One region of the Paenibacillus sp. NPDC058177 genome, then DNA from elsewhere that is predicted to be linked to it. Evidence: predicted binding sites of a transcription regulator. Region 1 holds the regulator's gene; each other region holds the start of a gene.
The links. Region 1 encodes LexA, which represses DNA repair genes until DNA is damaged. Its sites were predicted from a motif close to CGAACATATGTTCG; they were not measured.
Positions count from the first base shown of each region.

Region 1 (6,368 bases):
ACCGTCTAGCTGTTTCCAATCATAATAGCCGTCAGCTGGGATCAGGCACCGCCGTGCCGCCACGAGTTTCTTGAACGAGGCCTTCTCCAATAATGACTCCCCGCGGGCGTTGATCATCTTGCTGCCAATCTTGTCGTCCTGCGCCCAGGATGGGACAAGGCCCCAACGCAGTTCACCGATTCGGTTGCCGGTGCCTGTATGAATCACAGCCGGTATATGCTGCATGGGAGCGGCATTGTATCTGGGGGCATAATGAAGGATACTGGCGTCATTCGTAAGATATCTCAACATTAGTTCTTCAATAGAAACTGTAATGGTGTAACGTCCACACATGATGAAAGCCCTCCGAACATTAGTTTTTACCAGTGTACTATACTTCCGCGCCAGAAATAAATAAGATCTACCTTTGTGTGGACCTTTTACATTTCCCTCAAATGTAAGCTTTCACCTCTAATACAGGAGTACATTTTCTTTTCCAATTTGCCCATACTTCGTAGGATATTGTTACATATTCTGTTCTGTAGTCATTAATCTGAAGGAGGAATTCACATGGGTGCAGAACATTGTGGACCGGTAGTAAGTCCTTGGACATCTACAGGAACGATTTTGGTGCTTTACATTCTGCTTGTGATCATCTTGAGTATTTGCTGGATTTAATGAAGAGAAAACTGAACTAATCTGACAATAAGTTAGCCGGGAAGAAAAATCATCTTATCTCAAGGGCGGATCTTTTGTTACTGCAAAACCTGGTGTCTTCATAAAAAAAAGGAGGAATTACTCATGGGTCAATATGCTGGAGGATACGGTTTGGGCACATCTACTGCTGCAATCTTGGTTCTTTTCATCTTGTTGGTTATCATCACTAAATCTTTCTGGCTTTAATTTGATTACGTCTCCATGTTCAAGCCGTCAGACAATGTCTGACGGCTTTTTGCATTTCAAATCTGCTGACACTGGGAGCTTAACGCCGTATAGTCACCCGAGTTCCAATTGGAACCAGCGCAGCAAGTGTCAGCACATCTTGATTAAACATTCGAATACACCCATGCGAGACCTGATGTCCGATGGAAGAAGGATCGTTCGTCCCGTGAATGCCATAATGCGGCTTGGAAAGTCCCATCCAGAATACCCCGAATGGGCCCCCGGGATTGGGCTGTTTGTTAATGATCGTATAATCTCCCTCTGGTGTTGTGGTCAGCATGGTTCCGATTCCAACAGGGAAACCTCTGACGACAGAATCGTTGTCCAGCAAATAAAGCATCCGTTGTGTCAAATCGACGATAATTCGGTAATTGGGCATAGGATCAGCACTCCTTTGATATCAGGATATGTGCGGAGTAGGGGTGCCGTTAATGCGAAGAGTTGTTGAAAATAAGAAGGTTATCAAAGGGTGAGAGTATGAATAAACAAAAGACTGCTCCGCGTAACGGAACAGTCTTCTAAATAGAGTCATTATTGATGAGTTAGTGGACATCCCGGAACAATCCGATGACCTTGCCCAGAATGCTTACCCGATTCAGGCGCAGTGGCTCATAGGACGGATTCTCTGGCTGGAGACGAATATGATCGCGTTCCTTATAAAAGGTCTTGACGGTAGCTTCATCGTCTTCAGTCATAGCGACAACAATATCACCGTTATCTGCGGTTTGCTGCTGGCGCACAATGACATAATCGCCGTTCATAATACCAGCATCGATCATACTGTCACCAAGAACAGAGAGCATGAACACTTTGTTGTCACCAACGTAATGCGTTGGGAGCGGGAAATAGTCCTCGATGTTCTCCGTTGCGGTGATAGGCACCCCGGCGGTAACCTTACCTACAACAGGAACACGAGTAATCGTCTGGGCAAATTGATGGACATTCTCCGAGTCTTCCTGGCCAAGCAGTTCAATGGCACGCGGCTTTGTCGGATCCCTGCGGATCAGGCCTTTCTTCTCAAGACGGTCCAGATGACCGTGCACCGTGGAACTGGAGGCGAGGCCTACAGCTTCCCCGATTTCCCGTACGGAAGGAGGATAACCCTTGCTGCGGACTTCGTTACGTATAAATTCCAGGATCGCCAGCTGGCGACTCGAAATCTTTGACATCAGAATCAACCCCATATAGTAATGTTTGGGAAAATTATAACATAGAACTGTCGTTCGCACAAACATAAGTTCTAACGTTATCAATAGTTTAAGAGAAGCGAACAAGGATGAGAACAGTAGGGAGAATGGTATATTCAATAATTGACTAGTACGTTGAGGAAATGAGCAAGATCGGCAAGGGAAATAAGCACATCAGGATCATTTTTTGCAACCAAAAAGGCAATTTAATAAGAGGGGAACAATTGTTCGAAAATAGTATTGATCAAAACACATGTTCGTGTTATATTGTTTTTGAAAGTAAGAACAAGTGTTTGGAGGATGATGAATCATGTTAAAGTACAGTACATACCATAGCATCTATGACGAGGGTACAGAAGTTAACTCTGCAGGACAAACTTTAGGTTCCGGAATAATAAATAGAATTCAAGAAATCACCAAGGTGCTGTCGAAAGGATTAAGTCCGTTGTCTAGAACATTTAACTTCTATAAGATAGCTCTTTTTTTGCTGCTGATTGTTGCAGGATTTACTGTAGTAGGTAATGTGTTTGCTGGTCCCGTCAATCTTGCGAAGCAAGAGAAGAAGATTGTTGTTGCACCTGGAGACACACTCTGGAGCATTGCTCTCAAGAATAAACCGGCCAAGATGAAGACAGCCGTATATATAGAAGGAATTAAACGATCGAGCCAATTGACCGACAGTCATATTCGAGCAGGAGATATTATAACAGTGCCGTTATTTTAAGAACTTCATGATCATAGATAGGAACATCAGAGAGCTTGCAGGGGGTAAACCTTGACAAGCTCTTTTTCTCATGGCAAAGTTAGAATGAATTTATTAGGGAGGCGAAATCTTTGGATATAGATGTATTGGTTGCACGAATTAATGAACTGGCACGCAAGCAGAAGAGCGAAGGCCTGAATGAAGAGGAAACGGCTGAACGCGCTAAGCTCCGTGAAATTTACCTGGGTAACATCCGCCGTAATTTTCGGTCCCAACTGGATACCATTGAATTCGTAGATAAATAAGCGCTGAACAAGGAGCAGAGGCTTCGTATGAACCCTCTGTTTCTTTTCATAGATATTTCAGGATGACTAGGGGGAAATGACATGGCCCGTTCTTGGGAAAGAATGGTTCAACGCAATTCACAGCAACTCAATAAGCAAAGAAAGAAACAGGGGAAGGATGCTATTCATTCCGCGAACTCCACTACAAAGACCAGCGATGTATTCAAGGGTCGCAATATCGTATTGCCCGTTGCTCTCGTTGCGCTAGGTGTGCTGTATTGGATCATCGGCACTCTGGATCAAAGTGGAGGTAGCGTCTTCATGCACTGGCTAGGCGTTGGGTTGTACTTGCTGCTGGCAGTTATGCTGTATTTCCGTCGTCCTTTCCTGAAGGTAGAGCGGAACAGATTATCCACTATCAAATTCAACCGCGAACGTTGGCTGCCTGCTACCGATATTGAGAAAATCACAGTCTCGCGTAGTGCTGTCACGATTAAGTATAAAGGCAAACGTACCACTTGGATGTTCTCCAAGCTGATTAACCGTTATGACACGGCTGCGATGGGCGAACGACTGCAAGAATTCGGTAAGGTCAACAACATTCCGGTAGAGCAATTGTAAACAATAGAGAGCAGTTCACTTCAGGGAGAGGGAGTTACTTAAATGCCGATTACCGCTGTACTGTTTGATTTGGACGATACGCTGCTTTGGGATGAACGCAGTGTTGAGGAATCGTTCCTTTCCGCTTGTGAGGGTGCAGGAGACGCTGTGGATCCCCATGAGTTGGAAGCTGCTGTACGTAGAGAAGCCAGAGGTTTGTATGAATCCTATGAGACTTTTCCGTTTACCAAAATGATTGGGATTAACCCGTTTGAAGCGCTTTGGGCCAACTTCAGTGCTGGTGAGCAGCCTGAATTCCGTCAGTTGGAACAGCTGGCACCGATCTACCGCAAAGAGTCTTGGCGCCGGGGGCTTGCATCGCTTGGTGTAGATGACGAAGTCCTTGCTGAGACGCTCGCGGCCAAGTTTGCATCTGAACGCCGCAGCCGTCCTTATATGTACGAAGAGACCTTGCAGGTATTGGATCAGCTACGCGGAAAAGTGAAGCTGTTGTTGCTAACCAACGGTTGTCCTGCCCTTCAGCAAGAGAAACTGGACGGGGTGCCGGAACTGATTCCTTATTTTGATCATATTGTGATCTCTGGCAGTTTTGGCAAAGGCAAACCGGATACTTCGATTTTCGAGCATGCCCTTGGCTTGCTGGACATTGCGCCGGAGCAGGGCATCATGGTCGGTGACAAGCTGACTACCGATATTCTCGGCGGCTTGAGTACAGGACTTACGACCGTCTGGATTAACCGTACCGGTAAGGACAAAGATCCGGCGATTACGCCGGACTATGAAATCGGACATCTAGCGGAGCTGCTTCCGCTGGTACAAACTCTGTAAGGAACTTTTTTGTATAGAGCCGCCTCCTGAAGTAGATTTTCTACGGATGGGGCGGCTTTTTCTATTACTAGTATGTTAATGAAGCAGTCTTTCCTTCCTGAAAAAATGTAAATAATGTGTATAATAGAAAGAGAATTATTACACCGAGGGCTCCATGCAGCAATGTTTGATGCTATAAAAGATGAATAAAAGAGATTAACAAAAAGCGAGTAGGAACGGAAGGGAAGATTGGAACTGTAGGAGCGATGGCGTTCGTCTGAAAGCTTTCCGAAGGAAAGCTAGCATCGAAAGCATAAACTGTCACCGGATTCCAACCGCCATAAGCGGTACAAATGAAAGAATTCTGGGGACAACAGTGACCGAAAGTCCAAACTTCACCGGAGTGACGCCGAGCCTTACGTTCGTATCTTAAACTCATCTTACATAGCAACTCTAGTAATAAGATAACCATTATATCAGGAGGGCTTCAGATGTTGAACCCGAGGAAAACGGTCTCATTATTAGGTATTGTATTCACATTGCTACTGGCAGGCTGCGCCTCCGGAACAGGTGGGGGAGGGCATGCCGGTCATTCTGTAGATATGTCTATGGAGCCGATCAAAGTAGAACTGGACTGGAGTCCGGCTGAAGTTACAGTGAGCAGTCCGGTTACATTCGAAGCTACGGTAACCAAGGAAGGTAAACCTGTGGATGATGCCAGGGAAGTGCTTTTTGAAATCGTCAACAAAGAGGGTAAGACTGAAAAAATGGAACTAAAAGGCTCTTCGGCAGGAGACGGGAAGTACACCGCAGAAGGAACCTTTGCCGAGGAAGGGCTTTACAATGTGACCTCTCATGTAACCGCACGGACACAGCATTCCATGCCAAGCAAGGAGCTTTCCGTTAAGCCATTGCCATAATTACGATAGCATGACTTGAACAGCGATGAATCGGCAGAGACGGAAGGAAGACTTTCCGAATTCCCTTTATTCTGCTAAACTTACTCTAATGTTTTACTGGGGGGATAGGAACGTGGCTAAATATACACTTGCAGAGAGCTTACAGCAACGCATTTTGATTCTTGATGGCGCAATGGGGACCATGATCCAGCAGGTCCCGCTTACTGGAGAAGATTTTGGTGGAGAAGAACTGGACGGTTGTAATGAAATGTTGGTGCTTACAAGGCCAGAAGTTATTCAGACGATCCATGAGCAGTACCTGGAAGCAGGTGCTGATCTCATCGAAACCAATACATTTGGAGCTACATCAGTCGTTCTTGCGGAGTATGATATTCCGCAGCGGGCACGTGAGATTAACCTGGCAGCCGCCAAACTGGCGCGCAATGCTGTCGAAAAGTATGAGACTCCAGATCACCCGCGTTATGTAGTTGGTGCTATGGGTCCTACAACGAAGACTTTGTCGGTAACCGGCGGTGTCACGTTTGCGGAACTGGTGGACAGTTATGAGGAACAGGCAGTTGCCTTGATCGATGGTGAAGTCGATGTGCTGCTGCTAGAGACCTCACAGGATACCCTGAATGTTAAAGCGGGCAGTATCGGCATCCGTAATGCTTTTGAGAAAACCGGTATTACACTACCTGTTATGATTTCGGGTACGATTGAGCCGATGGGCACAACGCTCGCTGGGCAGAATATCGAAGCCTTTTATATTTCACTGGAGCATTTAAAACCGATCTCTGTTGGCCTCAACTGTGCGACCGGACCAGAGTTCATGCGCGATCACATCCGGACGCTGTCGGATATTTCATCATCTGCCATCAGTTGTTACCCCAATGCGGGTCTGCCGGACGAGAACGGGCATTATCATGAATCGCCGGATTCGCTT
Region 1 covers NZ_JBHVVB010000001.1:743,452-749,819, forward strand. The annotation lists gene ACFVU8_RS03510 (SOS response-associated peptidase) at 1-333, opposite strand, end outside; gene ACFVU8_RS03515 (sporulation protein YjcZ) at 781-882, shown strand; gene ACFVU8_RS03520 (L,D-transpeptidase) at 962-1,300, opposite strand; gene lexA (transcriptional repressor LexA) at 1,464-2,090, opposite strand; gene ACFVU8_RS03530 (LysM peptidoglycan-binding domain-containing protein) at 2,419-2,832, shown strand; gene ACFVU8_RS03535 (DUF896 domain-containing protein) at 2,943-3,116, shown strand; gene ACFVU8_RS03540 (DUF502 domain-containing protein) at 3,198-3,716, shown strand; gene ACFVU8_RS03545 (HAD family hydrolase) at 3,759-4,544, shown strand; gene ACFVU8_RS03550 (FixH family protein) at 5,015-5,443, shown strand; gene metH (methionine synthase) at 5,532-6,368, shown strand, end outside.

Region 2 (6,368 bases), on a different contig from region 1:
AGGCGCCTTGCAGACTGCTTTAAATGAGGTTGCATTTTCCATAATACGGAGTATAATATTTTTTGTTTGACGAAGGTAAAGCTTCAAGCTGGTGTAGCTCAGGGGTAGAGCAACGCACTCGTAATGCGTAGGCCGGGGGTTCAATTCCCTTCACCAGCATCCTCAATAAGACGATAATGGCGCGGATTCCGAATTTTTTGGAACTGCGCCTTTTCTGTTCTTCTACCAATTTCCTAAACTAATTTAATTAATTCTCTTTAGTTCTTCATCAATAAAGTTTTGTGTAGCTCTTTCTTTAGAAAATTTATCGTTATTATATTCTTTAGATCCATGCTTTGGAACAGATAAACTTTCCCAACCACTCTTCTTTAGAACTTTTGCAGCGTAAATGATTTGCCCAACGTGATATGGGTAATGTGCCAATTGTCTATTGATTGCTTCAATAACGGTGTGCCCTTCGTTCCTTATATAAATAATTTGTGATAATTGATCGGCATGAATTGAATCAATTGCATTGAATAAACATGTCCAGCCTTCGTTCCATTTTATTAAAAGATTCTCTTTAGTCTTAATGTCATTCTCAAACTCCGAATCTCTATCTCTCCATGATTTTTCTCCGTCAGTGCTTAAAAAATCTGTCCATCTTGAAAGCATATTTCCCCATAAGTGTTTTACTATAGTTGCAATGCTATTGGAATCGTCATTAAAAGTTACAAATAATTGTTCGGGATCTACTTGATTAATGGCTGCTTCCCCAAGGGTTTTGTAATAAAGAAATTGTTTTTTGATACTTTCCAAATAGATTTGCTCATTATCCATTCAAACACCTTGCTTTCGTATATTATTTTTAATGATCTTATTCTATCAGAAGTCCATTATTTCTGTTCGGACACAGGGGCTAATAGAACTCAATAACACATAAATGTGTTGCATTCGTAATGCGTAAGCCCGGGGTCAAATCTCTTCACCAGCGTCCCCAAAAAGACAATAAAGGCGCGGATTCCGTGGGTTCGGAGCCGCGCCTTTTTTTAATTAAAGTACTCGTTAAATTATTTATTTCTTTGCCAAAGTGACGGCTGCTTCTTCTGCTTCTTTAAATGCTTTCTTTAATATCTCGTCCTTGTCCAGTAGAGCAGTCCCTTGTACTCTAAGGGTTTGGAAGTCCTCGATACCAAAGAAATTAAACATCGACTTCAAATATTTATGTGAGTATTCAACTTCAGTATACCAGTCATCATTGGTATAGATTGAACCACTTGCCTGAATGACTACCGTGCTTCTCCCATCCTTTAAAAGTCCCACTGATCCTGTATCGGTATACTTAAATGTCTCCCTTGCAATCATAATGTTATCGACATAATCCTTAAGCTTTGATGGAACGTTGAAGTTATGCAGCGGGTGAACAATAAGATATTTATTAGCACTTTTGAATTGTTGCAATACTTCATTCATTCGTCCGGTTACTTCTTTTTCTTGACTTGTTAGAGTTTCACCCTTTGCAGACTTGTCCCAAGCACCTAGGACAGTCTTATCAATTAAAGGAACCTCATCTTCATATAGGTTAATTTGTTCGATGATTTCATTATTAGGTTTATGCTCTTCATAAGTCTCCATGAAGTGTTTGAATACATTAAGACTGAATGAAGTAGTTGAATCAACTAGAGGGTGTGCGTTAATGATAAGTAGCTTGCTCATTGGATAGTGCCTCCATAATAGTTTTTTTTGTTGTACATTTATGTAGACAAATGAGCAGGGCTATCTGTGACACTAAATCACAAAAAAAGAACTTTTGCTGCATGGTTGTCTTGGTTAATTTTGTCCGGATTTTTCATGGTATATGCAAGTGCGTTCTCGAAGGAGCACGAATCCCAGACACTCGCATTTAGAGTCCAATGGTTATCCTCTTCTTTTACAGACACATCAAAAAGGGATTTTCTATGTGAAATGCAAAAAAAACGCACTCCGATTCTCAGGAGTACGGTTCATATACCATATACGCTGACTTTGCTCGTATGACAAAGTTTCATGCTACTGCTCAGCGTCCCTTTTTAAATACCCTCAATAAAAATAAGACAAGAAAAACAAAAATGAAGACAATACATAGAGCGGTTAAAAGCATTGTTTAGGGGAGGTAATGAGATTAATTAACGTTGAAACGATGACGATAATTACTGAGTATAAAAATGATTTTTTTAACATAGTTATGATGCCTTTCAATTTAAGTATAATTTTATTATATTGGAGTTTCTTAAAAAGCGAAATTTTTATTAAAGCCATATGACGTTCATTGTAATCACCCAAAAAGCTATTGTCACAGCCCTTTATTCCAGAATTATTCAGGTATAATCCGGTCGATCTCATGAATTCGGACAAATATTAAATGAGAAATGGAGGAGTACAAGATGGAGAACGGATATTTTGTGGGCTGGGGTACGCTTGCTTTAATTAATGCCGGACTGGCACAGGGCAAAAACAGAAGTGGACTGAATTGGTTCCTAATCTCATTATTGTGTGGACCGCTTGCGACTTTGTTTATTGTGGTGTTGGATAAGAAGTTCGATATCTAGATAAAAGAGCTATAGTAGGGATATACACCTGATAGCTCAGCGAAATAAAGAAGGAGATAACACAACATGCGTTGCTTAACAATACGGCAGCCCTGGGCTACATTGGTCGCGCTTGGTGAGAAAAACTACGAAACTCGTTCATGGCGAACGACATATCGGGGAGAACTGGCAATCCATGCCGGTCTTAAAATAGACAAGGCAGCATGTAGACGAGAGCCGTTCCAATCAATACTCGCAAAGCACGGCTATACAGAAGAGAATTTACCCACGGGTGTTATTATTGCTACAGGTAAACTGAAGGAGTGCCATGAAATTACCGGATTGAATAGTGTGGCGCAGTGGATAGGCGAGAACGAACGGGCTTTTGGCGACTATACAGAAGGACGCTTCGCTTGGGAGCTAGAGAATGTTCGTCCGCTGGTTCATCACGTTCCGGCCAAAGGTCGGCTAGGATTCTGGGAGTATCCCCTTTCTGAAGAGGAGGAGCATTTCTGATCCTTGTTTAACAAAAATCGTGATATTTTTTAAGCTAATTTTTATCTTAAGATCAGCTTATTTTCAGGTTCGGGGGTTATATTGGATTTACCAAACGCCCCCCAGTGTTTAGTGGTATAGATTTGGGTCCTGCCAACTCCCATGGCAGGGCCTATTTTTTTAACCGATCCTTGGCATAGGGTGGATTTAGAGTTGAGGGGCAGGCTTGATTCCATATTGCTCCTGCTCATTTCGGAAAGCTGAAATATCCAGTCCTAGGTATCTGCGCATATGGATTCCTGCTTGGGCGGCAATGAGTTCATTCAGCAGCAGCATCCGTTCGTGATATCCCCGGCAGATGAATTTGGCTTCAAGGCCATGCGGGAGCTTATGTTGTTCATATACTTTGATGCCGCGCATTCTCATCTCCGTGCGGATATCCCTGAGATCTGCAGTAGCTGCACTGGCTGCCGTATCCAGAACTTCAAGATAAGGTGAAGGTGTTCGAAGCTGTGCGGAAATGATGCTGGCATCGCGTTCAAAAGCGGATAGGATCAGCGGGAGAAGCAAATACGATTTTACCAGATGATTGTCTATACTCTCGGCTTTGTGCATGCATATCACCACCTAAAATGAGAACGTATATTCCTATTCTACTCCGGATTTCAAAAAATATTCAATGGTATTTATAAACAAACATATATATGTGATTTAATTCACAATTTATTTGGAGGAATGATATTATATTTAATTTGAAATACTAAAAAGAAGACTATTGTAATATTGAAGGAGAAGTGGGCCATGGAGCATGAGGGGAATATTTGTCGGGGGATGCTGTTCGGACTGTTCCTGAGTATTCCGTTATGGATATCAATTATCGGCTGGATACAGCTGTTCTAAAAAGAGGATAAAATGACGATTTGAAGCGCCTTTTGGCGCTTTTTTTATTTAAAGATTGTACAAAAAGGAATTCGTTGACAATGTGATAACGCCAAGCTAAACTATTGGTAAATTCATAATAAAACCCATTACATGGGCCTATCGTATGCTGTTTTGCGGGTATTTCTAGCAATTTATTATCGTCATGTATAATAGCAAACCGTCTGAAAAGGCGGGACGCAAAGTCCAGGAGTCTAAAGTGCTAATCAGTGCCATGACCGTCCGACTGCCATGAAGAGAGCTTCTCTACTTCTTGGTGGTCTTTTTTTGTTGTCATCGTAGCTGCTACGAGATCATATAGAATTTAATAGGAGGTGTAAGCATTGAGGAAAAAAATGAAGTCGGCAGTGAAATTGTTCCTGGCAGGGCTGCTGACTGTGGGAAGCACGTTTTCCCTGGGCGTCCCTGTGAACGCAACATCGGGCTTGCCGTATACCCCGACGCCAGTCTTGGGGGTTGCCGGGAATTTTAATGCTTTTGTGTTTGGAGATTTCACGCAGTCGAGCGACCAGATTCACGGGCGACTTGCCGCCGCAGGGAATATCAGCCTGAAAAGTTATGGTGTATCTAAGGATGCCCCGGGCGGCGATGTTCTAATTGCGGGAGGAAACATTAATCTGACTGATGGAACTGTGTATGGCACAGCCGTTTACGGGGGGTCTTTGACCAAGGAAAGGGCTGATATCAAAGAAGGCGAGAGAAAGGCTACTCCAATTGATTTTGCTAGAGAAAAGCAATTTCTGATTAATAAATCGGCTGAGCTGGCGTCTCTCCCTGAAGCAGGATCGTTCACTAAAGAGTACGGGAAAATAACGATTAACGCCCCGGGAGCTTTTAATGTAGTGAATTTATCTGCCTCTGATTTGAAGGATGCCAATGGTCTTCAGTTCAACATTTCAAACAATGGCACTGTTATAGTCAATGTTAGCGGAGGCGCAGTCAGCATTCCGAGTTTTCAAATCTGGGGAGGAAGCCCCCGGAAGGTATTATTTAATTTTTATCAAGCAGGCTCAATCAGTATAGCTAATACAACCATAGAAGGTACAATTCTGGCGCCGAAAGCAAGTGTGTTCTACAATTACGCGGAATTGCATGGTACGTTGATAGCCACTTCATTCAACGGTTTTGTGCAAATGCACCATTATCCGTTTGAAGGAACCACCCCGTCAACAACGCCTACGCCTACGCTAAGCCCAAGCCCAAGCCCAAGTCCGACACCAACCGTGACACCAACACCGTCACCAAGTGCAACGCCGAAGCCGACAGCAACACCGACAGCAACGGCCACACCAAGTGCGACGCCAACAGCTACACCGACAGCGACGGTAACACCAAGTGCGACGCCAACGCCAACACCGACGGCAACGCCAAGTGCGACGCCAACCGCTACACCAAGTGCGACGCCAACCGCTACACCAAGTGCGACGCCAACGGCTACACCGACAGCGACAACTAAACCAAGTCCAACGCCAAAACCAACGTCCACACCAAAGCCAACACCGTGCCCAACACCAGCACCAACGCCAACACCGACACCGTGCCCAACGCCAACACCAACACCAAAGCCGACAAAAACACCCAAGCCAACGGTAACGCCGAAGCCGACAGCAACGCCGAAGCCGACAGCAACGCCGAAGCCAACAGCAACGCCGAAGCCAACAGCAACGCCGAAGCCAACAGCAACGCCGAAGCCAACAGCGACACCGACGCCAACGGCAACGCCAACAGCGACGCCGACGCCAACACCAACGGCAACACCGACACCAACGGCTACGCCGACACCAACGGCAACGCCAACAGCGACACCGACGGCAACGCCGACACCAACACCAACGGCAACGCCGACAGCGACGCCGAAGCCAACACCGACACCAACGGCTACGCCGACAGCGACGCCGAAGCCAACACCGACGGCAACGCCGACAGCGACACCAACACCAACGGCTACACCGACACCAACGGCTACGCCAACAGCGACACCGAAGCCGACACCAACGGCAACGCCGACAGCGACACCAACACCAACGGCAACGCCGACAGCGACACCAACACCAACGGCTACGCCGACAGTGACGCCGAAGCCGACACCAACACCAACGGCTACGCCGACAGCGACGCCGAAGCCGACACCAACACCAACGGCTACGCCGACAGCGACGCCGAAGCCAACGCCGACACCAACGGCTACGCCGACAGCGACGCCGAAGCCAACACCAACACCAACGGCAACGCCGACAGCGACGCCGAAGCCAACGCCGACACCGACACCAACGCCAACAGCGACGCCGACACCAACACCGACACCAACGGCTACGCCGACAGCGACGCCGAAGCCAACACCGACACCAACGGCTACGCCGACAGCGACGCCGAAGCCGACACCAACGG
Region 2 covers NZ_JBHVVB010000007.1:178,429-184,796, reverse strand. The annotation lists gene ACFVU8_RS24425 (MTH1187 family thiamine-binding protein) at 1-2, shown strand, start outside; tRNA gene ACFVU8_RS24420 (tRNA-Thr) at 88-159, shown strand; gene ACFVU8_RS24415 (DUF1572 family protein) at 244-819, opposite strand; gene ACFVU8_RS24410 (FMN-dependent NADH-azoreductase) at 1,054-1,695, opposite strand; gene ACFVU8_RS24405 (hypothetical protein) at 2,403-2,567, shown strand; gene ACFVU8_RS24400 (ASCH domain-containing protein) at 2,634-3,062, shown strand; gene ACFVU8_RS24395 (YhjD family protein) at 3,249-3,656, opposite strand; cyclic di-GMP riboswitch class I at 4,125-4,214, shown strand; gene ACFVU8_RS24390 (choice-of-anchor A family protein) at 4,304-6,368, shown strand, end outside.
Region 2: ACFVU8_RS24395 (YhjD family protein) is a predicted target of LexA. The motif match lies at 3,735-3,748, and genes of this name have one in related genera.

Region 3 (6,368 bases), on a different contig from region 1:
ATAAATGAAAGAGGTATAAACCTAACTATTGTCATGATTGCGCCATTCTCATTTGTCTTACTCAAATAGACATAACTGCCTTCAGGAGTTTGAAGTTCCCCTTTATCTGTAAGTAGTTGCGATGTATGAAGCCTCTGATTAAGTTCTGCCTGCCATGCTTCTCCAGTTTTTTGTATTGTCTCCGGATACGTTGTTTGGGAAAGTGCCGGCTCAGTCGAATCCCTCTCATCTGCAGTTGTATAGAGCAATTCCAGATTATTACCGATAAATAAGTATACAGGGCCTTGCTCACTTGTCGTTAAGGATGTTAGCATCTTACGGATTTGTAGGGGTTTAATATCAAAGGTAGTAAAGCCGATTACTTCTCTAGTAAAAACATCTATGAATGGCTTATTGACACGTAATCTGGGTTCTCTATTATTATGTGTAACTTGAAAGGGCTGCTTAAGCTCTGTATGCGCATAAGACATCTCACGGTTTTTAAAATCAGGAATTGTAACTATGGAATTATAATGATCTCGAATATTGAACTGCTTGTTTGTTAGTGCGCTTTTGTAAGAAACTGCACCTATCTCGCTGTAATTCGCATATATTTTCTCAAGCCTCTGCGCAATATAGACACTCTCAGCAGGGGTTTGCGGGTCTTTTTCTGACAATAATCTAACAAGCTCAGGATCAGAAAAGTATGTTAGGCCAAGTAGTGACAAATCATGAAAATAAGACTGCAATTCTGACATCGTAATTGACATCGAATTCTGATTAAGCTCAACTAACTGGCGTTTAATTGCTTTGCCCGTGATCTGATACGACAAATAGTTAGAAATAATGAAAGGAACAGTTGTCGCTACGATTAAGCTGATAATAATTTTAGATATAATGCTCCCTTTGATAAATTTCATCTAGTCATCCTCCACTCACTCCCCATTGCCAGTACATTGTAGCACAGCAATAGAGGAGTTTGTAAGCTGATTAAGAACGACAGTAGTGATGTTAAACGATATAGGCTTCCACAATCTGGTCTACACGAATCCACTTCCATTCCTCCGCCCACTGCAGCTTAATCTCCCGCGAGTGGGTGTGAATGGAGGTCACAAAGCCGCTCACCGCCTCATTCTCGAACGGATCGAACAGAATCACCGTGACGCACACATGACTTCGCAGTGACAGCGCCAGGGTGCTCTCAATCTCCTCCTGCTTCTGCTCATCCAGTACCGGCTGGATGCGGCGCAGCGTCTCCCGTTCATCGCTGATAATCCGGTTCTTGTGCTCCGGCAGCATCATCCGGCTGCTCTCCCATAATCCGTTACCTTCCAGCTTCTTACCCATTGCCTGGCCTCCTTCGGTTCAATTAATAATTCCACATAACACGAACGTATGTTTGTATTATATCCATAGTCAAGTCCTTTAATCAATATGAAAAAAATGACAATCCGCACGCAAAAAAGCGCCCACAGCTGTGCTGTGCAGCGCCTTTTATCGTCATCCCCAGGCATAGGGGCAGGGTATCTTATGGTTTAACATTTTCCAAATCTGTTCCGGTTACCACCTTGGAATCAGCGGCTGCCTTCGGGTCAGCATCCTTGTCCGGCTCCAAAAGTCCAGTAGCCACTCTGGCTTCGTTGAGCTTAGAGATTCCGTACAGCATCGCGAGATCTGCATTCTGATTAAGCTCGTTGAATTCGTCGGCGGACACATCAGCAGAATCGGCACCTTTTGAAGCTTTTTCTTTTAAAGAATAGGCACTTTGAAAAGCAATCTGAGCCTCATCCAGCAGCTTCTTAACTTTCTCCGGCAGACGGTCGGAGATTTCAACCTTTTTCGCCTGAGATGAGATATCAGTAGCCGTATCCTTGAACTGAGCAATGGCTTTCTCCATTTCTTTGGATGTAGCTGTCCCAGCCGAGTACGCGGCGATCGTCTTGTTGAATTGCTCCCGCGACGATTTTCCTAATTGTTCAATTTTGGACATTTCATTGTAATAATTTTGCACAGATTCCTGCACTTCTTCCTCCGACAGCGCCGCGGTTGAAGCAGAATCATTATAGCTGCAGGCTGAGAGCGTTAGAACCAGCCCAATCAACCCTATTAGCCAAGCTCGTTTCATCGTTTACATTCCCCCCACATAACAGAATAATGTCGGTTATTGTAAAGTGCAAATGAAATTAATGTAAATCGGGGGAAAATGCAAAAAAAATACATCATAGCTATGTGTGCAACCAATGACCGGATAAGGCAGTATAATAATAAATATAACAAATGTTTATGGGGAGAGGAGGTTCATTCGATGCCTTATTGTACAGCCTGTGGAACAGAATATAAGCAGGCCGCTAAATTTTGCGGAGAATGTGGGACCGCGCTGAACGGAGGAGCTTCACCGACAGCCGAGCGCACGCTGCGAGACCTGACGCCTGCTCAGGAAATCAAGCTATGGGAAGGAAAGCCGGCGGGCATATCCGACCGACTGAAGGGTCTTGTGGGCCTTAATACGACTACTTATACGATTACAAGCCAGAGAATTATAGTAAAGACAGGCCTGATCGGTAAAAATGTCGAAGAGATTGAACTGCTCCGAATTCGTGACCTGGGAGTATCCCAATCCATTCTGGATCGCATGCTCGGTATCGGGACACTGACAATCTTTTCCGATGATGCTTCATCGCCCGAGCTGTGGTTCCGCAAGATCCATGGTGCCCATACTGTCAAGGATGCGCTGCGCAAAGCAGTACGTGATGAAAAGACTGTTAATAACATTAGCTATCGCGAACAGATTTGACCTTATACGCCTTTGTTGCAGATCAAACAGCCCCGGATCATTTCCGGGGCTGTTACCTCGTTGACTTCTATATAGAGAATTCCACATAGCCCTGCGTTAAGGAAGAAAGAATGCCGCCGCCGGGATGACCTCCTTGACCTGACTGGGACTCTCCCACATCAGCACGGCCCGCGCATCACCCTGATTCTCATAGAACTCCACTTTGATGTCATGCAGCTTGCCAGCGATCAGATTAACAATACCTTTTCGCTCCTGTCCACTCTGCTTGATCCAGCTGTCAATAACCAGCTGTCCGTCAATCCAGATTCGAATGCCATCATCGGATGAAGAGTACACCGTGTAACCCTCACTATAAGTCGCACTGAGCCTTCCGTTCCAGCGTACAGAGAAGAAGTCCACACCGATTGCCGGGTCCGGCGAGCCTTGTCTCCAGACAAAGTTAATATTGGCATCCGTCCGTACTAAAGCTGGCATTCCGCTAAGAAGCATATTATTAAAATACTCTCCCCGCAGACCACTGACAGGGACTGGCGGACTACCCTCAGGCTTGGAAGCCTGAACTGCAAGTGCCTTCGTATATTCACTCCTGTTGATGGTGAAGCTGGCATTCATAAAATCCTTGATAGCCGACTCCGTATTGCTCTCATAAAGAAGCTTGCCCCAGGTCATCAGGTAAGACCACCTGCGCTGTGACTTGGCAAGTAGTGCAGGTGACGGAAGCTTGCCATTCTCCCCAATAGCAATCAGCTTGCCCCGCCCAAGATCCCACAGCCGATTATGAAACTCATCCTTAAATTCACTGTTATAGATATCGAGTGCCAGAATATCCACCCTCGCCCCGCCGGGGTAATAAGCTTCTTGCGCTTCAACTCCATCACCGTCTGCATTTGGGCTCCACACCCATAGTATATTGTTCAACTTATGAGTCTTCGTGAAATGATCGAACATCAAATTCCAAAGTGTGATGAACTTGCTCTTGCGCCCCCACCAGAACCAACCGCCGTTCATCTCGTGATATGGCCTCCATAACACAGGAACACCAGCATCCGCTAACTTGCGCAAAGACAAAGCAACGTCATCGAGATCGGCAAGCAGTGCAGCATTCTGGGGAGTGCCGGGCGTTACGTATTTATCGAATTCTGCATTACTCAGATTCATAGATACATTAGACCAGGCCGGGGCTGTTCCAGGCAGATGAGCGTGATAGGTCAGGGCTACAATCCCTCCGGACTGGTACCAGCGGATTGCACTGGCGACTACCCCGCCTCTTTGGCTGCGGATCAGTTCTGGCGTCTGGTTGTTGATGGCTCCCAGTTCGTAACCATGGAGCCCGGCATATTGTCCCCCAGTCGTCTTCAGCTTATTGCTGAATTCATCGGGACTTTCGAGATAATCATGCTGTCCGTTAATAATCCCCGTGCCTTGTAAAGCATATAACGTCCTCAGAAGATTTCGGGCAGGAACCGTCAAATTCGGATTGGCCGGGGTCATGACCCAATTCCTGAACGCCGTCTGCCACTGCACATCGTTTACCAGCCGTGATGCAGAATCTAACAGCTGCCAAAGTACCCCTTGTTCCATTAGCCCTCACCACCCTTGTACTTTTGGTACATAGTATGAAAAGGCCCTGTACACGGACGCGGCTAATCTACAGGACAGAGAGCCTGTCTTTAGAATCTGCTGTTTCTCTGCTCGATTTTATCAGCGATATACAAATCCAGGCGCTATAATTGGAAATACGCTATACTGATTGAAGCGCAGAAAAAGGAGGAGCAGAAGTGAAGTTACGTAAATTAATCGGCAGTCTCATCATTGTTGCGCTGCTAGCTCTGGGTTCTTACTGGTATGAAGAGGACGGACAGTTCCCGCCATCATCCCCATCCGATTCTGAAATTGTCCAGCTGGTCTTTCCCTCGGATCGTTATCCGGAGACAGCTAAGCACATCCAGGATGCCATTGCAAAGGGTGAGTCCGCCATATGCACAATCGATCGTGAGCAAGCAGAGAACAACCGCCGCCTCTCTCTAAAGGGCGTCCCTACCAAGAAGGGCTATGACCGCGACGAATGGCCAATGGCGATGTGCAAGGAAGGCGGAGAAGGCGCAGATATTGAATACATATCGCCAAGCGACAACCGCGGCGCCGGAAGTTGGGTTGGCAATCAGCTAGAAGGATATGCGGACGGTGTTCGCGTGGAGTTCATGTTCCAATAATGACAGAACCGGCCCCGGATAACCTCCGGGGCCTTATTATGTAAAGGTGTCCACAATATTCGCCATCCACACCCACCTGAATGTGCCATTGTTCAACTCTAACTTGATTTGCAGCGGTTTGACGTTCATAATCCGCACAATTCCACTTAGTTTTTCAGTGCCAAACGGGTCCCAAGTATACATAGAAATCCTGCACCCGTTCTGAAACGAATAAAAAATATCTTCCATTATCGCCTTGCATTGAGCCACCGTTAATTCAGGCTTACCGCGGTACTCCATATCTCTGCACTCCACCTCTAGTCGCTCCAGTAAGCCCTTCATCCAAAATTCCTGACTTGCTGCTATGCCGAAATTCCCAATATTGCTGGTCATGATGTCTGTCCCCCTGCCGAAATTTAACGATTGATTTTATTATATGCGAACAAATGTTCTTGATGCAATGTTTAAAATCCTCTATTTCAGTTTAAAATAGAATGGAATTTTATCCATAAACGGAGAGCCAGGTGTTCTATATTTGTTATCGCGGAAGAAGACTATACGGACCCATGTCTGAAACCGAGGCCTTGCAGGAATGGTTTACCTTATCGGGAACGATCAAAGAATTGTACATTGTCGAAGTGGATCCGAATACCGGAAGAATCAAACGCCAAATTGGGCCTGCGCGCAGAAAAAAGAAATAACCCCCGCCCGGCTAAGGCCAGGGGGGGACAGTACGATAAAGCTATCCTAGAACAAACAGGCTTTAGTGATGATAACCAACAGAATGAAGAGAACCAGAATAGCACCTGTAGAAGTAAAAGGACTTACACACGGAGCGACAACCGGAGCTTCATTTACCGGACTAACATTTCCACAACCGCAACCATATCCTGCACCCATTTAAATTTCCTCCTTAGAATGATGAATATTGAATACAGCTCAGAATATGTGAAATTCCGCCTTGAGGTATGGGCCAACAGGTAAAGAAATGCGTGACAATTATATCAAGGCCTTGACTGAGCTATTTTTGTGTACCCTGCCTGCTTATAAAAAAGAATATCCTTGTCGATATAGCTTATAGAGGGAGGTGCGACATGGATATTGCAGCATTATCTACTTCAATGAGCCAGGCATCCCTGGCCCAGGCTGTGGGTATACAGGTATTAAGCATTGCTAAGGACCAGGCAGAAACTCAGAGCCAGAATCTGGTGCAGATGCTTGAACAAAGCGTTCATCCTAGCTTAGGAAAAACACTTGATATTCGCGTCTGATTGTTTTATGCTAATCTAACAAGAACATTAGTTCCCTTTTTTAAAAGTATTTCAAAAGACACCAGGCGGAAAGCAGACATCTGCTTTCTCCGCCTCTCTGTATTTCACAAGCCCTCCGGGCTTTTCTTTTAC
Region 3 covers NZ_JBHVVB010000002.1:340,563-346,930, forward strand. The annotation lists gene ACFVU8_RS11580 (sensor histidine kinase) at 1-899, opposite strand, end outside; gene ACFVU8_RS11585 (YolD-like family protein) at 991-1,326, opposite strand; gene ACFVU8_RS11590 (hypothetical protein) at 1,508-2,104, opposite strand; gene ACFVU8_RS11595 (PH domain-containing protein) at 2,285-2,773, shown strand; gene ACFVU8_RS11600 (glycosyl hydrolase) at 2,870-4,354, opposite strand; gene ACFVU8_RS11605 (DNA-entry nuclease) at 4,552-4,986, shown strand; gene ACFVU8_RS11610 (YolD-like family protein) at 5,023-5,358, opposite strand; gene ACFVU8_RS11615 (hypothetical protein) at 5,532-5,666, shown strand; gene ACFVU8_RS11620 (hypothetical protein) at 5,713-5,865, opposite strand; gene ACFVU8_RS11625 (YjfB family protein) at 6,060-6,236, shown strand.
Region 3: ACFVU8_RS11610 (YolD-like family protein) is a predicted target of LexA. The motif match lies at 5,405-5,418, and genes of this name have one in related genera.